Regions from separate parts of the Pedococcus sp. NPDC057267 genome, predicted to be linked through region 3. Evidence: predicted binding sites of a transcription regulator. Region 3 holds the regulator's gene; each other region holds the start of a gene.
The links. Region 3 encodes LexA, which represses DNA repair genes until DNA is damaged. Its sites were predicted from a motif close to TCGAACANNTGTTCGA; they were not measured.
Positions count from the first base shown of each region.

Region 1: a site for LexA is predicted at 1,440-1,455, ahead of ACFUC1_RS10185 (alpha-ketoglutarate-dependent dioxygenase AlkB). Genes of this name have one in related genera too.
Region 2: a site for LexA is predicted at 4,048-4,063, ahead of ruvC (crossover junction endodeoxyribonuclease RuvC). Genes of this name have one in related genera too.

Region 1 covers NZ_JBHUYG010000038.1:17,258-23,125, forward strand. Annotated here, with positions in the region: gene ACFUC1_RS10175 (isoprenyl transferase) at 1-473, opposite strand, end outside; gene recO (DNA repair protein RecO) at 470-1,321, opposite strand; gene ACFUC1_RS10185 (alpha-ketoglutarate-dependent dioxygenase AlkB) at 1,476-2,105, shown strand; gene leuA (2-isopropylmalate synthase) at 2,107-3,852, opposite strand; gene ACFUC1_RS10195 (1-aminocyclopropane-1-carboxylate deaminase) at 4,066-5,094, opposite strand; gene ACFUC1_RS10200 (GntR family transcriptional regulator) at 5,091-5,765, opposite strand; gene ACFUC1_RS10205 (hypothetical protein) at 5,799-5,868, opposite strand, start outside.
Region 2 covers NZ_JBHUYG010000077.1:347-6,214, reverse strand. Annotated here, with positions in the region: gene secD (protein translocase subunit SecD) at 1-1,271, opposite strand, end outside; gene yajC (preprotein translocase subunit YajC) at 1,285-1,620, opposite strand; gene ruvB (Holliday junction branch migration DNA helicase RuvB) at 1,776-2,852, opposite strand; gene ruvA (Holliday junction branch migration protein RuvA) at 2,882-3,499, opposite strand; gene ruvC (crossover junction endodeoxyribonuclease RuvC) at 3,496-4,032, opposite strand; gene ACFUC1_RS15270 (YebC/PmpR family DNA-binding transcriptional regulator) at 4,136-4,894, opposite strand; gene pdxT (pyridoxal 5'-phosphate synthase glutaminase subunit PdxT) at 4,891-5,499, opposite strand; gene ACFUC1_RS15260 (GNAT family N-acetyltransferase) at 5,538-5,868, shown strand, end outside.
Region 3 covers NZ_JBHUYG010000025.1:4,303-10,170, reverse strand. Annotated here, with positions in the region: gene ACFUC1_RS07690 (class I SAM-dependent methyltransferase) at 1-596, opposite strand, end outside; gene ACFUC1_RS07685 (GNAT family N-acetyltransferase) at 615-1,133, shown strand; gene ACFUC1_RS07680 (DUF4259 domain-containing protein) at 1,217-1,636, shown strand; gene lexA (transcriptional repressor LexA) at 1,655-2,380, opposite strand; gene ACFUC1_RS07670 (LysM peptidoglycan-binding domain-containing protein) at 2,652-3,050, shown strand; gene fdh (formate dehydrogenase) at 3,196-5,868, shown strand, end outside.

The DNA.
Region 1 (5,868 bases), on a different contig from region 3:
TCGGCGCGGCCGCCGTAGTTGACGCAGAAGTACAACGTCAGCCCGGTGTTGTCCTGGGTGAGCTCCTGCGCGGTCTCGAGTTCCTTGATGACCGACCCCCACAGCCGCGGACGCCGTCCGACCCAGCGCATCCGCACGCCCCACTCGTGGAGCTGGTCGCGCCGGCGCCGGATCACGTCGCGGTTGAAGCCCATGAGGAAGCGCACCTCGTCGGGGCTGCGCTTCCAGTTCTCGGTCGAGAACGCGTACGCCGACAGGTGGCCGACCCCGATCTCGATGGCACCGGCGACCACGTCGAGCAGCGCGGCCTCGCCCGCCTCGTGCCCCCTGGTCCGCGGGAGCCCGCGCTGGTTGGCCCAGCGCCCGTTGCCGTCCATCACGACGGCGACGTGGTCGGGCACCAGCTCGCGCGGGACCGGTGGCGGCGTCGCGCCACTCGGGTGCGGGAAGGGCTTCGCGTATGCCGCGCTCACGCCTCCCCCGTCCGTCCGGCCAGCGCGGCGTGGGCCTGCGCGACGCGCTCCACCGGCGCGGCCTCGACGGGCGGTGGGGCCGACCACGTGATGGCCGGGTTGGTCTCGGGGCGGTCGGGGTCGCGGCGGTCCACGAGGCGCAACGATCGCACACCGCGCTCGAGGTGCCACTGCAGGAACGCGCTCGCCAGGCTGCTCGCCTCGCGCCGGTGCCGGCCGGACGAGGCGTCCGCGATGACCCAGTCCCCGGCGAGCAGCGACGCCAGCAGCGACAGGGTCTCCGGGGCGGGCGCCGCCGACGCGGGCGGGCGGCAGGAGGGGCAGACCGTGCCACCGGACGCGAGGTTGAACGCGCGGTGCGGGCCGGGCGCGCCGCAGCGGGCGCAGTCGTGGAAGCTCGGCGCCCACCCGGCGATCGCGAGCGCCCGCAGCAGGTAGGCGTCGAGGACCAGCCCCGGGTCGTGCAGGCCCTCGGCCATGGAGCGCAGCGCGCCGGCGAGCAGCAGGTACTGCTGCAGGTTCGGCTCGCGCTCCTCGGTGAGCCGGTCGGCGGTCTCGAGCATCGCCGCCGCAGCGGTGTACGTCGTGTAGTCGCGCGCCAGCACGTCGCCCCAGCTAGCGATCGACTCCGCCTGCGTCACCGTGTCGAGCGAGCGCCCCTCGTAGCACTGGACGTCGACGTGCATGCCGGGCTCGAGCCGCGCACCGAACCGGCTCTTGGTCCGCCGGACGCCCTTGCCCACCACGCGCACCTTGCCCAGGCGCCGCGTCAGCAGCGTGACGATGCGGTCCGCCTCACCCAGCTTCTGGGTGCGCAGGACGATGCCTTCGTCGCGGTACAGGGGCACCTGACCATTCTCTCAACCCGGCGCCCTGTTCGCGGGAGGCGGGCCGGTGGGCGCTGGGCCGCCGAGGGCCAATGGTCCGGGCGGGCCGGTGGACCAGTCCACGACACGCGTCCACCACTAGAACATGTGTTCGAACGAGGCGTATGCTCGGGGCATGACGGCTGCATGGCAGGCATCGCTGCTCGACACCGGCGAGGACGTCGCCCTGCACGACCTGGACGCGGGGCTCAGCAGGACGCCCCTGTCGAGGGGTGCGTGGGTCGACTACCGGCCCGGCTGGCTCGCCGGCGCGGACGGGGTGTTCGACGAGCTCCACCACGACGTGCCGTGGAAGGCCGAGCGCCGCGAGATGTACGAGCGGGTCGTGGACGTCCCGCGGCTGCTGAAGTTCTACGAGGAGGGCGAGCGCCTCCCCCACCCCGTGCTCGCCGAGGCGCGGGAGGCCCTGAGCCGCCGGTATGCCGCGGAGCTGGGTGAGCCGTTCGTCACCGCCGGCATGTGCCTCTACCGCGACGGCAGGGACTCGGTGGCCTGGCACGGCGACCGCATCGGCCGGTCCAAGGACTCCGACACGATGGTGGCGATCCTCTCGGTCGGCTCGGCGCGCTCGCTCATGCTCCGGCCGCGCGGCGGCGGCTCATCGATCGGCTTCTCGCTCGGGCACGGGGACCTGGTGGTCATGGGTGGCTCCTGCCAGCGCACCTGGGACCACTGCATTCCCAAGACGACCAAGGCCGTCGGCCCCCGGATCTCCATCCAGTTCCGCCCTCGCGGCGTCCGCTGACTCAGGCGGAGGCGGACTCCCGCTCGGCCCGGTTCACGGCGGAGAGCACGGCGGTCAGCGAGGCCTTGACGATCGAGGCGTGCAGGCCGACGCCCCACAGCACCCGGTCGCCGACGGCGCACTCGACGTAGGCCGCGGCGCGCGCGTCGCCACCGGCGGACAAGGCGTGCTCGGCGTAGTCGAGCACGCGCACGTCCACCCCGAGGGTCGACAGCGCGTCGATGAACGCCGCGATCGGGCCGTTGCCGCTGCCCTCGACCGTGACCTCCTGGCCGTGGTCGAGCATGGTGGCCGTGATGCGGTCGACCCCGCCGTCCTCGGTGATGAGCGAGTGCGTGACCGGCGTGAACCGGCCCCAGGTGTTCGCGCCGCCGTCCACCGCCGGCAGGTACTCGTCCTGGAAGACCTCCCAGAGCTGCGCGGCGCTGACCTCGCCGCCCTCGGTGTCGGTCTTGGCCTGGACGACCCCGCTGAACTCGATCTGCAGGCGGCGCGGCAGGTCGAGCTGGTGCTCCTTCTTGAGCAGGTAGGCGACACCGCCCTTGCCGGACTGGCTGTTGACGCGGACCACGGCCTCGTACGAGCGGCCGACGTCGTGCGGGTCGATGGGCAGGTACGGAACGCCCCACACGAGCTCGTCGATGGACTTCCCGGACGCGGCCACCTGGCGCTCCATGTCCTCGAAGCCCTTCTTGATCGCGTCCTGGTGGGACCCGGAGAACGCCGTGAAGACGAGGTCGCCGCCCCACGGGTGCCGCTCTGCGACGGGGAGCTGGTTGCAGTGCTCGACCGTGCGACGGATCTCGTCGAGGTCGGAGAAGTCGATCTCGGGGTCGATCCCCTGGCTGAACAGGTTCATGCCCAGCGTCACGAGGTCGACGTTGCCGGTGCGCTCGCCGTTGCCGAACAGGCAGCCCTCGATCCGGTCGGCGCCGGCGAGGTAGCCCAGCTCGGCTGCGGCCACGCCGGTGCCACGGTCGTTGTGCGGGTGCAGACTGACGACGATCGACTCGCGCCGCTCGAGGTGGCGGACCATCCACTCGATCGAGTCCGCGTACACGTTCGGCGTCGCCATCTCGACCGTGGCGGGGAGGTTGATGATCATCTTGTGGTCGGGCGTCGGGTCGATGACGTCGGCGACCTCGTTGCAGATCCGCACCGCGAACTCGAGCTCGGTGCCGGTGTAGGACTCGGGGCTGTACTCGTAGTAGACCGTCGTGTCGGGGATGGTCTCCTCGAGCTTGCGGCACAGGCGTGCGGCCTGCAGGGCGATGTCGACGATCCCGTCCTGGTCGAGCCCGAACACGACCCGGCGCTGGAGCACGGACGTCGAGTTGTAGAAGTGCACGATCGCCTGCTTGGCGCCGCGGATCGCGTCGAACGTGCGCTCGATGAGGTGGTCGCGGCACTGCGTCAGCACCTGGATCGTCACGTCGTCGGGGATCATGTCGTCCTCGATGAGCATGCGCACGAAGTCGAAGTCGGTCTGGCTCGCCGACGGGAAGCCGACCTCGATCTCCTTGTAGCCCATGCGGACGAGCAGCTCGAACATCCGCTTCTTGCGGTCCAGGCTCATCGGGTCGATGAGCGCCTGGTTGCCATCGCGCAGGTCGACCGCGCACCAGCGCGGTGCCTTCTCGATGACCTTGGTGGGCCACGTGCGGTCGGGGAGGTCCACCGCGATCTGGTCCTGGAACGGCACGTACTTCGCGACCGGCATACCCGACGGCTGCTGGGGGTGGATCATGGTGTCTCGCCTAACGATTCGCTGGGGTGGCCAGGTGGGGCCTCAGCCGGCAACGCGAACTCCGCGACGAGGGGCGGCTGATCGGTCAGGCCCCGCCGCGGCGGCGAAGGAGGAGGCGCGAGGAACGCACGCGTCGAGGGTATGCCGGTCCGCGGCATCCGTCCAACGTGCGGTTGGGTGCGCCCACGATCCGGACAGGGCCGACCTCGGCGGTCACGACGAGAAGGGAAAGATCCCGGAGTACGCGTTCAGGGCCGGCTGGCCGCCGAGGTGGGCGTAGAGGACGGTCGAGTCCCTCCCGATCTCGCCCGAGGTCACCAGGTCGACGAGGCCCGCCATCGACTTCCCCTCGTAGACGGGGTCGATGATCATCCCCTCGAGCCGCCCGCTGAGCAGGATCGCATCGACGGTCGACTCGACCGGGATGCCGTAGCGGTCCCCGGCCCACCCCTCGAGCACCGTGACCTCGTCGTCGCGCAGCTCGCGCTCGAGCCCGATGAGCGAGGCCGTGTGCCGGGCGATGCGGTCGACCTGGGCGCGGGTCTTCTCCAGTGTGGCGGATGCGTCGATGCCGAGGACCCGGCGCGGTCGGCCGCCGGCGTCCTCGAGCGCGGCGAAACCTGCGACCATGCCGGCGTGCGTCGAGCCGGTGACCGTGCAGACCACGACGGTGTCGAAGAAGACGCCGAGCTCGCGCTCCTGCTCGGCCACCTCGTACGCCCAGTTCGCGAAGCCGAGCCCGCCGAGGCGGTGCTCCGAGGCGCCGGCCGGGATGCCGTACGGCGTGCCACCGGCCTCCTCGACCTCGCGCAGCGCGTCCTCCCACGACGTGCGGATGCCGATGTCGAAGCCGTGCGGGTCGAGCCGGCTGTCGGCGCCCATGATCCGCGACAGCAGGATGTTGCCGACCCTGTCGTTGACGGGGTCGTCCCACTCGACCCACTTCTCCTGCACGAGCCGGCACTTCAACCCCAGCTTCGCGGCGACCGCGGCGACCTGGCGGGTGTGGTTCGACTGGTAGCCGCCGATGGAGACGAGCGTGTCCGCACCCGAGGCGAGGACGTCGGGGACGATGTACTCGAGCTTGCGGGTCTTGTTGCCCCCGAACGCCAGGCCGCTGTTGCAGTCCTCGCGCTTGGCCCACACCTGCGCGCCGCCGAGGTGGGCCGTGAGCCGGTCGAGCCGGTGCACCGGGCTGGGACCGAAGGTGAGGGGGTAGCGGTCGAAGTCGGCGATGCTCACAGCGTGCCTCCGGTGGCGCGGTCGAGGAGTGGGACGAGGGTCTGCCAGGTGAGGGTGCTCGCACGTGCGGCGGCCTCGGGGTCACGGGCGGTGCACGCCGCGATGAGCTGGTCGTGCAGCCGCACGGACCCGCGCGCGTCGAGCGAGCCGAACCGCAGCCGCTCCACGCGGCGCAGGACCGGCGTGTACTGCTCGAGCACGTCGCGGACCGCTTCGTTGCCCGCCGCCCGCACCGGTATGCCGTGCAGCTCGTCGTCCGCGGCGAGCGCGGCCTCGGCGTCGCCGCGCCGCAGGGCCCGGCTGAACCGCCGGTTCGCGTCAGCCATGGCGGCGAGGTCGTCGGCGGTGAGCTGCGCGACCGCGGCCCGGACGGCCACCTCGTGGACGGCTGCGACCACGGCCTGGGCGTCCCTGGTGGCGCGGGCGTCGAGGGACGCCACGCGGGTGGAGCGCCCCGGTGTCGCGGTGACGAGCCCTGCCTGTTGCAGCCTGAGGAGCGCCTCGCGGACCGGGGTGCGGCTCACGCCGAGCCAGGCGGCGAGCTCCTGGTCGCGGACGACCTCGTCCGGCTCGAGGGTGCCGTCGACGATGGCCGCCCTCAGGCGCTGGTAGACGTCGTCGCGCAGCAGCTGTCGCGGCAGCGTCGCAGTCGCGGGCGTGGGGACAGGCACGCGATATATTGCATATCAGAGGCCCGCCCCCAGTCAAGCGGCTGCCCGGCGCACCAGCTTGACCAGCGCCACGAGAATCGCGATCGACGCGCCGACGATGCCG
Region 2 (5,868 bases), on a different contig from region 3:
GTGACGAGGCCGAGCGCGCGGTACTGGAACAGCGAGTAGACCGCGACGAGGAGCAGGCCGACGAGACCGGCGAGCAGGCCCATGGTGAGCTGCTCGGAGCCCAGGGTCGGGCTGATCTGCTCACGCGTCTGCAGCGTGAACGAGATCGGCAGCGCGCCGAACTTCAGCTGGTTCGCCAGGGCACGGGCGCTCTCGATGGTGAAGTTGCCGGTGATGCTCGCCTGGCCGTTGAGGATCGCCTCGTTGAAGGAGGGGGCGACGATCGAGCGGTTGTCGAGGACGGCCGCCATGCGGTTGCGCGGCGACTCCAGGCCGACCATGCGCTTGCTCGCCTCGCCGTAGGCCTTGGCGCCGGCCGACTTGAACGACAGCTGGATCTCGACCGTGCTCGACGGCTGGCCGTTGGACAGCGGGCGGTAGCCGGCGGCGGCCTTGTCGATCTGGTTCCCGTCGACGATGACCGGGCCGAGGATGAACTTCTCGACGCCGTCGTCGCTGCAGGTGACCAGCGGCTTCTTCGGGTCGTTGACGATGTTGTCGAGCACGCCCGGCTTGGAGCAGTCGAGCGCCTGGAACTGCTGCTGCAGCTCGGGGGTGACCCACGCCAGGTCGTTGGGGTTCGTCGGGGTGGCGCCGGTGGTCGCGGTGCCGGTCGGGGTCGCGGCCCCCGTCGTGGCGGTCGCCGCGCCGGTGGTCGCCGACGGCGTGGGTGGCGGGGTGGTGGCCTGCAGGAACGAGCCGGGCAGGGCGCTCTTGGCCGTCGTGGTGGCCGCGCCGGACGCCGTCGGGACGGGTGCGGTGGCCGTGCCGGTGGCGGTACCGGTCGGCGAGCCCGTCGCGGTGCCGGTACCGGTGCCCGTCGGTGCCGGCTGGTTGGTGCCCGGTCCGGAGACCAGCACGCCGCGGAACTGCATCTGCGAGGACCGGCGGATCGCGTCCTCGTCCTGCCGCGAGGGCTCACCCGGCATGGACACGACGATGTCGTTGCCGCGCGTGGTCACCTCGGCGCCGGAGACGCCGTTGGAGTCGATGCGCTGGACGATGATCCCGCGGGCCTGGTCGAGCTGCTCGCTGGAGACCGTCTGGTTGCCGACCAGCTTGGGCTGGAGCACCATCTCGGTGCCGCCCTCGAGGTCCAGTCCCAGCTTGGGCGTCCAGCTGGCGGTGCCCCAGGTGTTCGCGCTGAACAGCAGCGCGCCGAGGCCCACCGCGATCGCGGCCAGCCAGGCCAGGACCTTCAGGGGCTTGCGGGTGTACGGGTTGAGTGCCACGGGCTGGTTACCCCTAGTCGGTGGTGCTGGGCGCGTCGGTGGGCGAGGTGCCCCCGGCGGACGGGGTGCCGTCCGTGGGGGGCGCGGTCGTCCTGGTGCCGATCGCACGCCGGTCGAAGCGGACGGTGACCCCCGGGCTGACCTCGAGGGTGACGACGGTGTCGTCGAGCGCAGTGATGCGGCCGAACAGGCCGGACGTCGTGGAGACCTCGTCGCCCACGGACAGCCCCGCCTGCAGGTTCTGCGTCTCCCGCTGGCGGCGCCGCTGGCTGAACACCATGAAGACGATCAGCGCGACCGGCAGGAGGAAGATGAGCAGGCTGGACGCGGACGAGCCGCCGTTCGACATGGAGAGGTCCTTCGGGCAGGGTGCTTGGACGCGCCGGGCTGGGCGACCGCCCGAGTGTAGGTGACACCGGGCATACCGACCAACGTGGCCCGCGGGGGTCGCGTTCCAATCGTGACCTACCCGTGGGGTGTGCCGGAAGCACCTCCACGGCGGCTTCAGCCGCCGAACCGGCCCTCGCCCTCGAGCGGCAACGGCACCTGCACGTCGGCTCCCGCGGGGGGTGTGAGGCCGAGGTGCGCCCAGGCCAGCGCCGTCGCGGCCCGGCCCCGGGGCGTACGCGTCACGAGCCCCTCGCGCACGAGGAAGGGCTCGGCGACGGTCTCGACCGTGTCAGCCTCCTCCCCCACGGCCACGGCCAGGGTGGACAGGCCCACGGGACCTCCGGCGAAGCGCCGGCACAGGGCGTCGAGCACGGCCCGGTCGAGCCGGTCGAGGCCGCGGTCGTCGACGTCGAACAGCGCCAGGGCCGCGTGTGCGGCTACCTCGTCGACCACGTCCCGCCCGTGCACCTGGGCCCAGTCGCGCACTCGGCGCAGCAGCCGGTTGGCGATGCGGGGCGTGCCGCGGGAGCGCCGGGAGATCTCGAGGATGCCGGCCTCGTCCGCGCTCACGTCGAGCAGGCGGGCCGAGCGGTGCAGGATCCTCACCAGGTCCTCGGTCGCGTAGAAGTCGAGGTGGCCGGTGAAGCCGAAGCGGTCGCGCAGCGGGGCCGGCAGCAGGCCCGCGCGGGTCGTCGCCCCCACGACGGTGAACGGCGGCAGCTCGAGCGGGATGGCCGTCGCCCCCGGGCCCTTCCCCACCACGACGTCGACCCGGAAGTCCTCCATGGCCAGGTAGAGCATCTCCTCGGCCGAGCGGGACATGCGGTGGATCTCGTCGAGGAAGAGCACCTCACCCTCGGACAGGGAGGACAGCACGGCGGCGAGGTCGCCGGCGTGCTGGATCGCCGGCCCGCTGGTGATGCGGATCGGCCGCTCGAGCTCGGTGCCGATGAGCATGGCGAGGGTCGTCTTGCCGAGCCCCGGCGGCCCGGAGAGCAGGACGTGGTCGGGCGCGCTCCCCCGGCGACGCGCCGCCTCCAGCACGAGCGAGAGCTGGTCGCGCACGCGCGACTGCCCGGAGAACTCGCTCAGCCGGCGGGGACGCAGGGCGTTCTCGACGGTGCGCTCGTCGGCGTCGCTGCCGGGGTCGACGACGCGGGCGGTCGCGTCGACCGACCGGTCCTCGTACATCTCGGAGGAGAAGCCGTCGGCCACCGCGCTCACCGGCCCAGCTCGCGCAGCGCGGCGCGGAGCATCGCCGAGACGTCGGGAGTGGCGCCGGGCGCCGTGCCCTCGGCACCATCAGCGACCCGGGCGACCGCGTCCTCGGCCTGCCTTGCGGTCCAGCCCAGCCCGGTCAGGGCCTCGGTGACCTGCTCGCGCCACGGCGCCACGGCCGGGGCGACGGGTCCGCTGGCCGCGGCCGCGGTCGCCGACGGGAGGCCGATCTTGTCGCGCAGCTCCAGCACCATGCGCTCGGCGCCCTTCTTGCCGATGCCGGGGACCTTGGTGAGCGCGGCGACGTCGCCGCCGGCGATGGCGGCGCGCAGGCGGTCGGGGGGCATGACGGACAGCATCGCCAGGGCCAGCCGGGGCCCGACGCCGGACACGGTCTGCACCTGCTCGAAGACGTCGCGCTCGTCGTCGGTCGCGAAGCCGTACAGCGTGAGGCTGTCCTCGCGCACCACGAGGGTGGTGGCGAGCGTGGCCTCCTGCCCCCGGTGGACGGAGGCGGCCGTGGCCGGAGTGGTGTGCAGCAGCATCCCCACCCCGCCGACCTCGACGACGACGCGGTCGAGCCCGGCGTGCAGCACCGGCCCGCGGACGGAGGCGATCACGACGACACCGCCTTGAGGCGGGCGCGCTCGGACGCAGCGGCGAGGGCGAGCCGGCGGTCCCCGGCGCCGCGCCAGTGGTGGCAGATCGCCAGGGCGAGGGCGTCGGCGGCGTCCGCCGGCTTGGGGGCGACCTCGAGGGCGAGGATCCGCGTGACCATGGTGGTGACCTGTGCCTTGTCGGCGCGGCCCTGGCCGGTGACGGCGGCCTTGACCTCGCTGGGGGTGTGGGTGACGAGCGGCAGGCCTCGGCGTGCCGCCGCCAGGAGCACCAGGCCGGACGCCTGGGCGGTGGTCATGACGGTCGGGACGTGGTCGGCGGCGAAGACGCGCTCGAGCGCGATGGCGTCCGGCTCGAACCGGTCGAGCCAGGCGTCGAGCTGGTCCTGCAGGTAGACGAGCCGCTCCCCCGTGTCGCTGCCCCCCGGCGTGCGCACGACGCCCACGGCGACCATGGACAGGCGTCCGCCGCGGCTCCCGTCGACGACGCCGAGGCCGCACCGGGTGAGCCCGGGGTCGACACCGAGCACGCGCACGTCAGTCCCTTCCGTCCGAACAGGTGTTCGGTCGAACGCTACACACGACGGCGCCCGCTCCCCCGCAGTGACACGCGAGGGGCGGGCGCCGGTGTCCGGGGTCCTAGTCCTCGTCCTCGAGCTGGGCCAGGACGTCGTCCGGGATGTCGCCGTTGGCGAAGACGTCCTGCACGTCGTCGGAGTCCTCCAGCGCCTCGATGACGCGGATCATCTTCCGGGCACCCTCGAGGTCGAGCGGCACCTGCAGGTTCGGGACCCACGAGGCCTCGGCGGAGTCGTACTCCACGCCCGCCTCCTGCAGCGCGGTGCGCACGGCGACGACGTCGGTCGCCTCGCTCACGATCTCCCAGGTGTCGCCGTTGTCGTTGACCTCGTCGGCGCCGGCGTCCAGGACGATCTCGAGGATGTCGTCCTCGCCCTGGCCCTCGGTCTTGGGGACGATGACGACGCCCTTGCGGTCGAAGACGTAGGCGACCGAGCCCGGGTCGGCGAGCTGGCCGCCGTTGCGGGTCAGGGCGGTCCGGACCTCGGCGGCCGCACGGTTGCGGTTGTCGGTGAGGCACTCGATGAGCACCGCCACGCCGCCGGGGGCGTAGCCCTCGTACGTGATGTTCTCCCAGTCGGCGCCGCCGGCGGTCGCGCCGCTGCCGCGCTTGACCGCGTTGTCGATGTTGTTGTTCGGGACCGAGGACTTCTTCGCCTTCTGGATGGCGTCGTAGAGCGTCGGGTTGCCCGCGGGGTCACCACCCTGGCGCGCGGCGACCTCGATGTTCTTGATGAGCTTGGCGAAGAGCTTGCCGCGCTTGGCGTCGATGGCAGCCTTCTTGTGCTTCGTGGTGGCCCATTTGCTGTGGCCGCTCATGCGTTGCCTCTCACGATCTCGACGAACAACTGGTGGAACCGGTGGTCACCGGTCACTTCCGGGTGGAAGGAGGTGGCCAGCAGGGCCCCCTGACGAACGGCGACGATCCTACCTGCGGCGGGACCCTCCTCGACGTGGGCCAGCACGTCCACGGCGTCGCCGACCTGCTCCACCCAGGGAGCGCGGATGAAGACCGCCCGCATGGGGGCACCGCCGATCGCGTGGATGTGCAGGTCCTCCTCGAAGGAGTCGACCTGGCGGCCGAAGGCGTTGCGCCGCACCGTCATGTCGATGCCCCCCAGGGTCTGCTGGTCGGGGCGGGCGTCGGCGATGCGGTCGGCGAGCATGATCATCCCCGCGCAGGAGCCGTATGCCGGCATACCGCCGGCGATGCGGGCGCGCAGCGGGTCGTACAGGTCGAACGCGCGGACGAGCTTGTCCATCGTCGTGGACTCGCCGCCGGGCAGCACGAGGCCGTCCACCGCCTCGAGCTCGACGGTGCGCCGGACGGGGACGGCACGGGCACCGGCGTCCTCGAGGGCGCGCAGGTGCTCGCGGACGTCGCCCTGGACGGCCAGGACACCGATCGTGGGCTGCGTGGTCACGGCGGGAATGCTACGACCGCCCTCCTAGGCTGGACCCCGTGCCCCTCCCCGACGTGCCGCAGCCCGGCTCCGTGCGCATCCGCGCGCGCACCCCCGAAGACCTCCCCGCCCTCGCCCGCGTGCTCGCGGCCCAGCAGCCGCACACGGGCTACCCGCAGCGGTGGCCGCTGCCCTGGCCGGTCGAGTCGTTCCTACAGCGCCAGGGCGAGCTCGGCGCGTGGGTGGCCACCCTCCGCGGCGCCGACGTGCCGGTGGGGCACGTCTCGGTGACCGAGGTGGGCGGTGACGGTCCCGAGGTCGACGGCTGGGTCGCCGGGACGGGACGGCCGGTGGAGGACCTGGCCGCCGTGTCGGTGCTCTTCGTCGACC
Region 3 (5,868 bases):
CCCGCGTCGGTGTGGCGCACGATCTCCTCGCAGCGCTCGACCTCCAGCTCGGACGCGACCTCCCGGAGCCCCTCGACGGTCTGCAGCAGCGCGGGGTCCTGCGGGCCGCCGACGCCTTCGGTGAGGTTGCGCAGCGCGTGTCCTACGACGACGATCGCGCCGCCGGGTGCCAGCCAGGCCGTGGCGCGGGTGAGCACGTCCTCCGGCAGGTGCAGGTAGGCCACGAGCACGAGGTCGTATGCCGTGTGCGCCGGCGGCTGCCACGACCGCACGTCCGCCACCACCCAGTCCACCCGCAGGCCGCGGGCGGCGGCCTCCTTCTCGCCCTTGGCCAGGCCGACGGCCGAGAAGTCCACGGCGGTCACCCGCCACCGCTTCGCCGCCAGCCATACCGCGTGCCGCCCCTCGCCCGCACCGAGGTCGAGCGCCCGCCCCGGCTCCCAGTCCCCGAAGATGCGTTCCACCTCGGCGTTCGGCTCGGCGCTCCAGACGTGGGCCGACGCGGCATACCGCTCGTCCCACATCCGTCGGCGCTCGCCGCCGGAGTCGGTGGAGGTGGTGCCCTGGGGGTGCTCGTGGCCGTGTTCCTCACTCATCCCCCTAGCATCGCCGATATGACCGACCTCGCCACCGCGCCCGGACCCGTCACGGTCCGCGACGCCACGCCGCCGGACCTGCCGGCCATGGCCGCGATCTACGACGAGCAGGTGCGCACGTCGGTGGCGACGTTCGACACGCAGGAGCGCGGGGCGGCAAAGCTCGGCGAGAAGCTGGCGGCCACGGGACCGGGCGACGTGGTCCTGGTCGCGTGCCTCGACGACGCTGTCGTCGGCTACGCCTTCTCCGGGCCCTTCCGCCCGCGCCCCGCCTACGCCGGCACCAAGGAGGTGTCGGTGTACGTCGACGCCGCCGCCCGCGGACGAGGGGTCGCCCGGAGCCTGTATGCCGCGCTGCTCGGCCGGCTGGACGCCGAGCCGTCCGTGCACACCCAGCTCGCGGTCATCGCCCAGCCGAACGAGGCCAGCGAGGCGCTGCACGTGGCCTTCGGCTTCGAGCGGGTGGGGGTCCTGCGCGAGGTGGGCAACAAGTTCGGCCGGTGGGTCGACACCGCCTGGTACCAACGCCTCGCCTGACCCGCGTCAGGGCTGGCGCGGACGGCTCGGGCTTGGCACTCTCGTGCCCTAGAGGTTGGTGCGAGACCTGGGAGGCGAAACCCATGGGTGCGACGGGTGCGGGACCGTTCGAGAACGACGACGCACTGGACTTCCTCGACGACCTCGAGGACTCCGACCCCGAGGGCCGCAGGGAGCGGGTGGAGTCGGCACTGGGCCGGGTCGTCCGCTCCCGCGACTACATCGAGGCGCCGGTGATGTCCGAGGCCATCGCTGCGGCCGTCATCGTGTCGGCCTGTGACGACCCCGAGTCCGTGGTGGGGGAGCGCAACGTCCCCCGCTGGGTCGACGAGGACCCGCTCGACGTCGACGAACGCCTCGAGGAGCTGGCCACCCAGGCGCTTCACCGGGCGTTGCGCTCGGAGGACAACGAGCTGTGGGAGCTGTGGGCGGACGGCGACGGCGGCGAGAAGTTCACCGCCCGCCTCACCCACTACCTCGACGCGCTCGGCGACGAGAGCTGACCGCGCAGCTCCGGGGCGTCAGACGCGGCGCAGGACCGCGGTGACCTTGCCGAGGATCGTCGCGTGGTCGCCGTCGATCGGCTCGAACGCGGGGTTGTGGGGGAGCAGCCACACCTTGCCGTCGCGCCGCTTGAACGTCTTGACGGTCGCCTCGTTGTCCAGCATCGCGGCGACGATGTCGCCGTTGTCGGCCGTGGGCTGCTGGCGGACGACGACCCAGTCGCCGTCGCAGATCGCTGCGTCGACCATCGAGTCGCCGACGACCTTGAGCAGGAAGAGCGAGCCCTCGCCGACGATCTGCTTCGGCAGGGGGAAGACCTCCTCTACCGACTCCTCCGCGGTGATCGGCACGCCGGCGGCGATCCGGCCCAGCACCGGGACGTAGGACGCCTCGGGCCGGGCGTCGCCCAGGCCGGTCTCGTCGAACTCGGCGACCTCGTCCTGCGGGGCGGCGCCACCGCGGTAGCCGCGGCCGTCGGCGCCGGCGTCGGGGGAGACGACCTCGATGGCGCGGGGGCGGTTGGGGTCTCGGCGCAGGTAGCCCTTGCGCTCGAGCGTGGACAGCTGGTGCGCGACCGAGCTCGGTGAGGTCAGGCCGACGGCCTCGCCGATCTCGCGCAGGCTCGGGGGGTAGCCCCGCCGGTCGACCGAGTTGCGGATGACCTCCAGGACCTTGCGCTGGCGCACGGTGAGGCCGTCGCCACGGTCGCGGTCGGGGAGTTCCTTGACGTTGTCGCCGCTCATGCCGCTCCTCGTTTCTGCAGGTCAGGTGCCGTCTGCCCGGCTCCCGACGCCAGGTGGTCCGCCGCCTCGGTGCCGCCTCCGGCCGCTCCGGGACGGAGCGTTGTCAGTGCGCTCTGGTGTGCTCCTCGACGTGGACACAGCGTATGGCGTTCGAACACAGTTTCCAAACATGTGTTCGACGCGTGTCTTGAAGCATTCGAACATGCGTGCTAGAACTGGCAACCTACGGTCTTCGGACACCTGTTCGAGGGCCATGACGATGGAGGACCCGATGAGTGCAGCAGTCGCCTGGGACGTCACCGCCGCGCCGGTGCACGAGCCGCGCCGCCCCGCACGCCCGCACCTGGTCTCGGTGCCGTGCGGCGACGAGGTCCGCGTCCCCGCCCCCGCGCCCCTGCGCCTCACCCGGGCCGGCCGGCTCGCCATCACCCTGACCGTCCTCGTGGCGCTGGTCGCCATCGCGGTGGCCGCCTTCTCGGGCGGTGCATCGGCGACGACCATCGACCACTCGACGACCGTGCGCTCGGGCCAGACGCTCTCGGAGGTCGCCGCGACCCAGCTGCCGGGTCTGCCGATCGCCGACGCGGTCGCTCGCATCCAGGTCGCCAACGACCTCGCCTCGGACCAGGTCCACGCCGGCCAGATTCTGCTCATCCCCGCCGTCCGCTGAGGCGCGCGAGCGAGCGCCCTGCCCGCCTCCTGACCTGCGTCGACGCCCCGGCCTGCCCGGTCGTGCAGGTCCCCCCGCTGCGCCCGGTTCGTCGGGAGTGCGCGGTGAGGGACTCGGGGTTAGGGTCGCCGCAAGGAGGCTGAACATGAGCTCGAGGAAGACTTTCCTGGACTGGCCTGTGCTCCGACAGGTCCGCAGTGGTGACCTGCTCGGCCGGGGCCCGGCTGTGACGTCGCCGCGCACCCGGTCGATGACCCCGCGCACCACGACGGCGGACCGGGTCGTGCAGTCCGTGTGCCCGTACTGCGCCGTCGGCTGCGGCCAGAAGGTGTTCGTCAAGGACGAGAAGGTCGTGCAGATCGAGGGCGACCCGGACTCCCCGATCTCGCGCGGGCGCCTGTGCCCCAAGGGCTCGGCCAGCGAGCAGCTCGTCAACAGCCCCGCCCGCCAGACCCACGTGCTCTACCGGCGCCCCCACGGCACCGAGTGGGAGCGGATGGACCGCGACACCGCGATCGACATGATCGCCGACCGGTTCGTCGAGACCCGCCGCCGCACGTGGCAGGACGCCGACGAGCACGGTCGGCCACTGCGCCGCACCATGGGCATCGCCTCGCTCGGGGGAGCCACCCTCGACAACGAGGAGAACTACCTCATCAAGAAGCTCTTCACCGCCGCCGGCGCCATACAGATCGAGAACCAGGCCCGTATTTGACACTCCGCCACGGTCCCCAGTCTGGGGTCCTCGTTCGGGCGCGGTGGCGCGACGCAGTACGTGCAGGACCTGGCGAACGCCGACTGCATCGTCATCCAGGGCTCCAACATGGCCGAGTGCCACCCCGTGGGGTACCAGTGGGTCACCGAGGCACGGCTGCGCGGTGCCAAGGTCATCCACATCGACCCGCGGTTCACGCGCACCTCGGCGACGGCGGACAAGTACGTCCCGATCCGCGCCGGCAGCGACGTGGTGTTCCTCGGTGCCCTGATCAACCACATCCTCACGAACGACCTGTACTTCAAGGAGTACGTCGTCGCCTACACGAACGCGGCGACCATCGTGACCGAGGACTTCCAGGACACCGAGGACCTCGACGGCCTGTTCTCCGGGTACGACGACAAGCTGGGCGCCTACGACTCCTCCACCTGGGCCTACGCCACCGAGGGCGAGGGTGACGACGCCTCGCCGGGCACCATCGGGGGCCCCGCCGCGACCCACGAGCACGGCCACAGCGCCTCGAAGCGGTCCGCCGGTGACGAGCACGGATCCGGTGGCCCAGCCCTGGAGCACGCCCGGGTCAAGCGGGACGAGACGCTGCAGGACCCGCACACGGTGTTCCAGATCCTCAAGCGCCACTACGCCCGGTACACCCCCAAGATGGTGGCGGAGGTCTGCGGCATCAGCGTCGACGACTTCCACTACGTCGCCAAGGCGCTGACCGAGAACAGCGGCCGCGAGCGGACCTCGGCCTTCGTCTACGCCGTCGGCTGGACCCACCACTCGCTCGGCGCCCAGTTCATCCGCACGGCCGCCATCGTCCAGCTGCTGCTGGGCAACATGGGCCGCCCGGGCGGCGGCATCATGGCGCTGCGCGGGCACGCGAGCATCCAGGGCTCGACCGACATCCCGACGCTCTACAACCTCCTCCCGGGCTACCTCGCCATGCCGATGGTGGGCAACCACGACACGTGGGACGACTACGTCACCGCCATCGCGAACAAGGAGCAGAAGGGCTTCTGGGCCAACGCCGACGCGTATGCCGTGAGCCTGCTCAAGGCGTGGTGGGGCGACGCGGCGACCAAGGAGAACAACTGGGCCTACGACTACCTGCCGAGGCTCAGCGGGGCGCACGGCACCTACCAGACGACCATGGCCATGCGGGACGGCGAGGTCGAGGGGTACTTCCTGCTCGGCCAGAACCCCGCCGTCGGCTCGGCGCACGGCCGGATGCAGCGCCTGGCGCTGGCCCAGCTGAAGTGGCTGGTCGTCCGCGACCTGCAGATGATCGAGTCGGCGACGTTCTGGAAGGACGCCCCCGAGATCGCCACCGGCGAGCTCGAGACCGAGAAGATCGGCACCGAGGTCTTCTTCCTGCCCCCGGCGTCGCACGTCGAGAAGGCCGGCACGTTCACCCAGACCCAGCGGCTGCTGCAGTGGCGGCACAAGGCGGTCAACCCGCCGGGTGAGTGCCAGAGCGAGCTGGAGTTCTTCTACGAGCTCGGGCAGCGCATCCGCGCGCGGCTCGCCGACTCCGACGACCCGCGCGACCGCCCCCTGCTCGACCTCACGTGGGACTACCCGCTCGACGAGGACGGCGAGATCAGCAGCGAGGCCGTCCTGCAGGAGATCAACGGCCGCCACCTGTCCGGTGACAAGGCCGGTGAGCTCGCGGGCATGTACACCGACCTCAAGGCCGACGGCTCGACGAGCTCCGGGTGCTGGATCTACTCCGGCGTCTATGCCGGCGGCGTCAACCGCTCCGCCAACCGCAAGCCCGGTCGCGAACAGGGCCCGACGGCACAGGAGTGGGGCTGGGCGTGGCCCGACAACCGCCGCATCCTCTACAACCGCGCCTCGGCCGACCCCGAGGGCAGGCCGTGGAGCGAGCGCAAGAAGTACGTCTGGTGGGACGAGGAGAAGCAGACCTGGACCGGCATCGACACGCCGGACTTCGTCAAGACCAAGGCCCCGTCGTACCGGCCGGAGCCGGGCACCGGCGGGCCCGACGGCCTCGCCGGTGACGACCCGTTCGTCATGATGGCCGACGGCAAGGGCTGGCTGTTCGCGCCCAAGGGCATGCTCGACGGACCGCTCCCGACG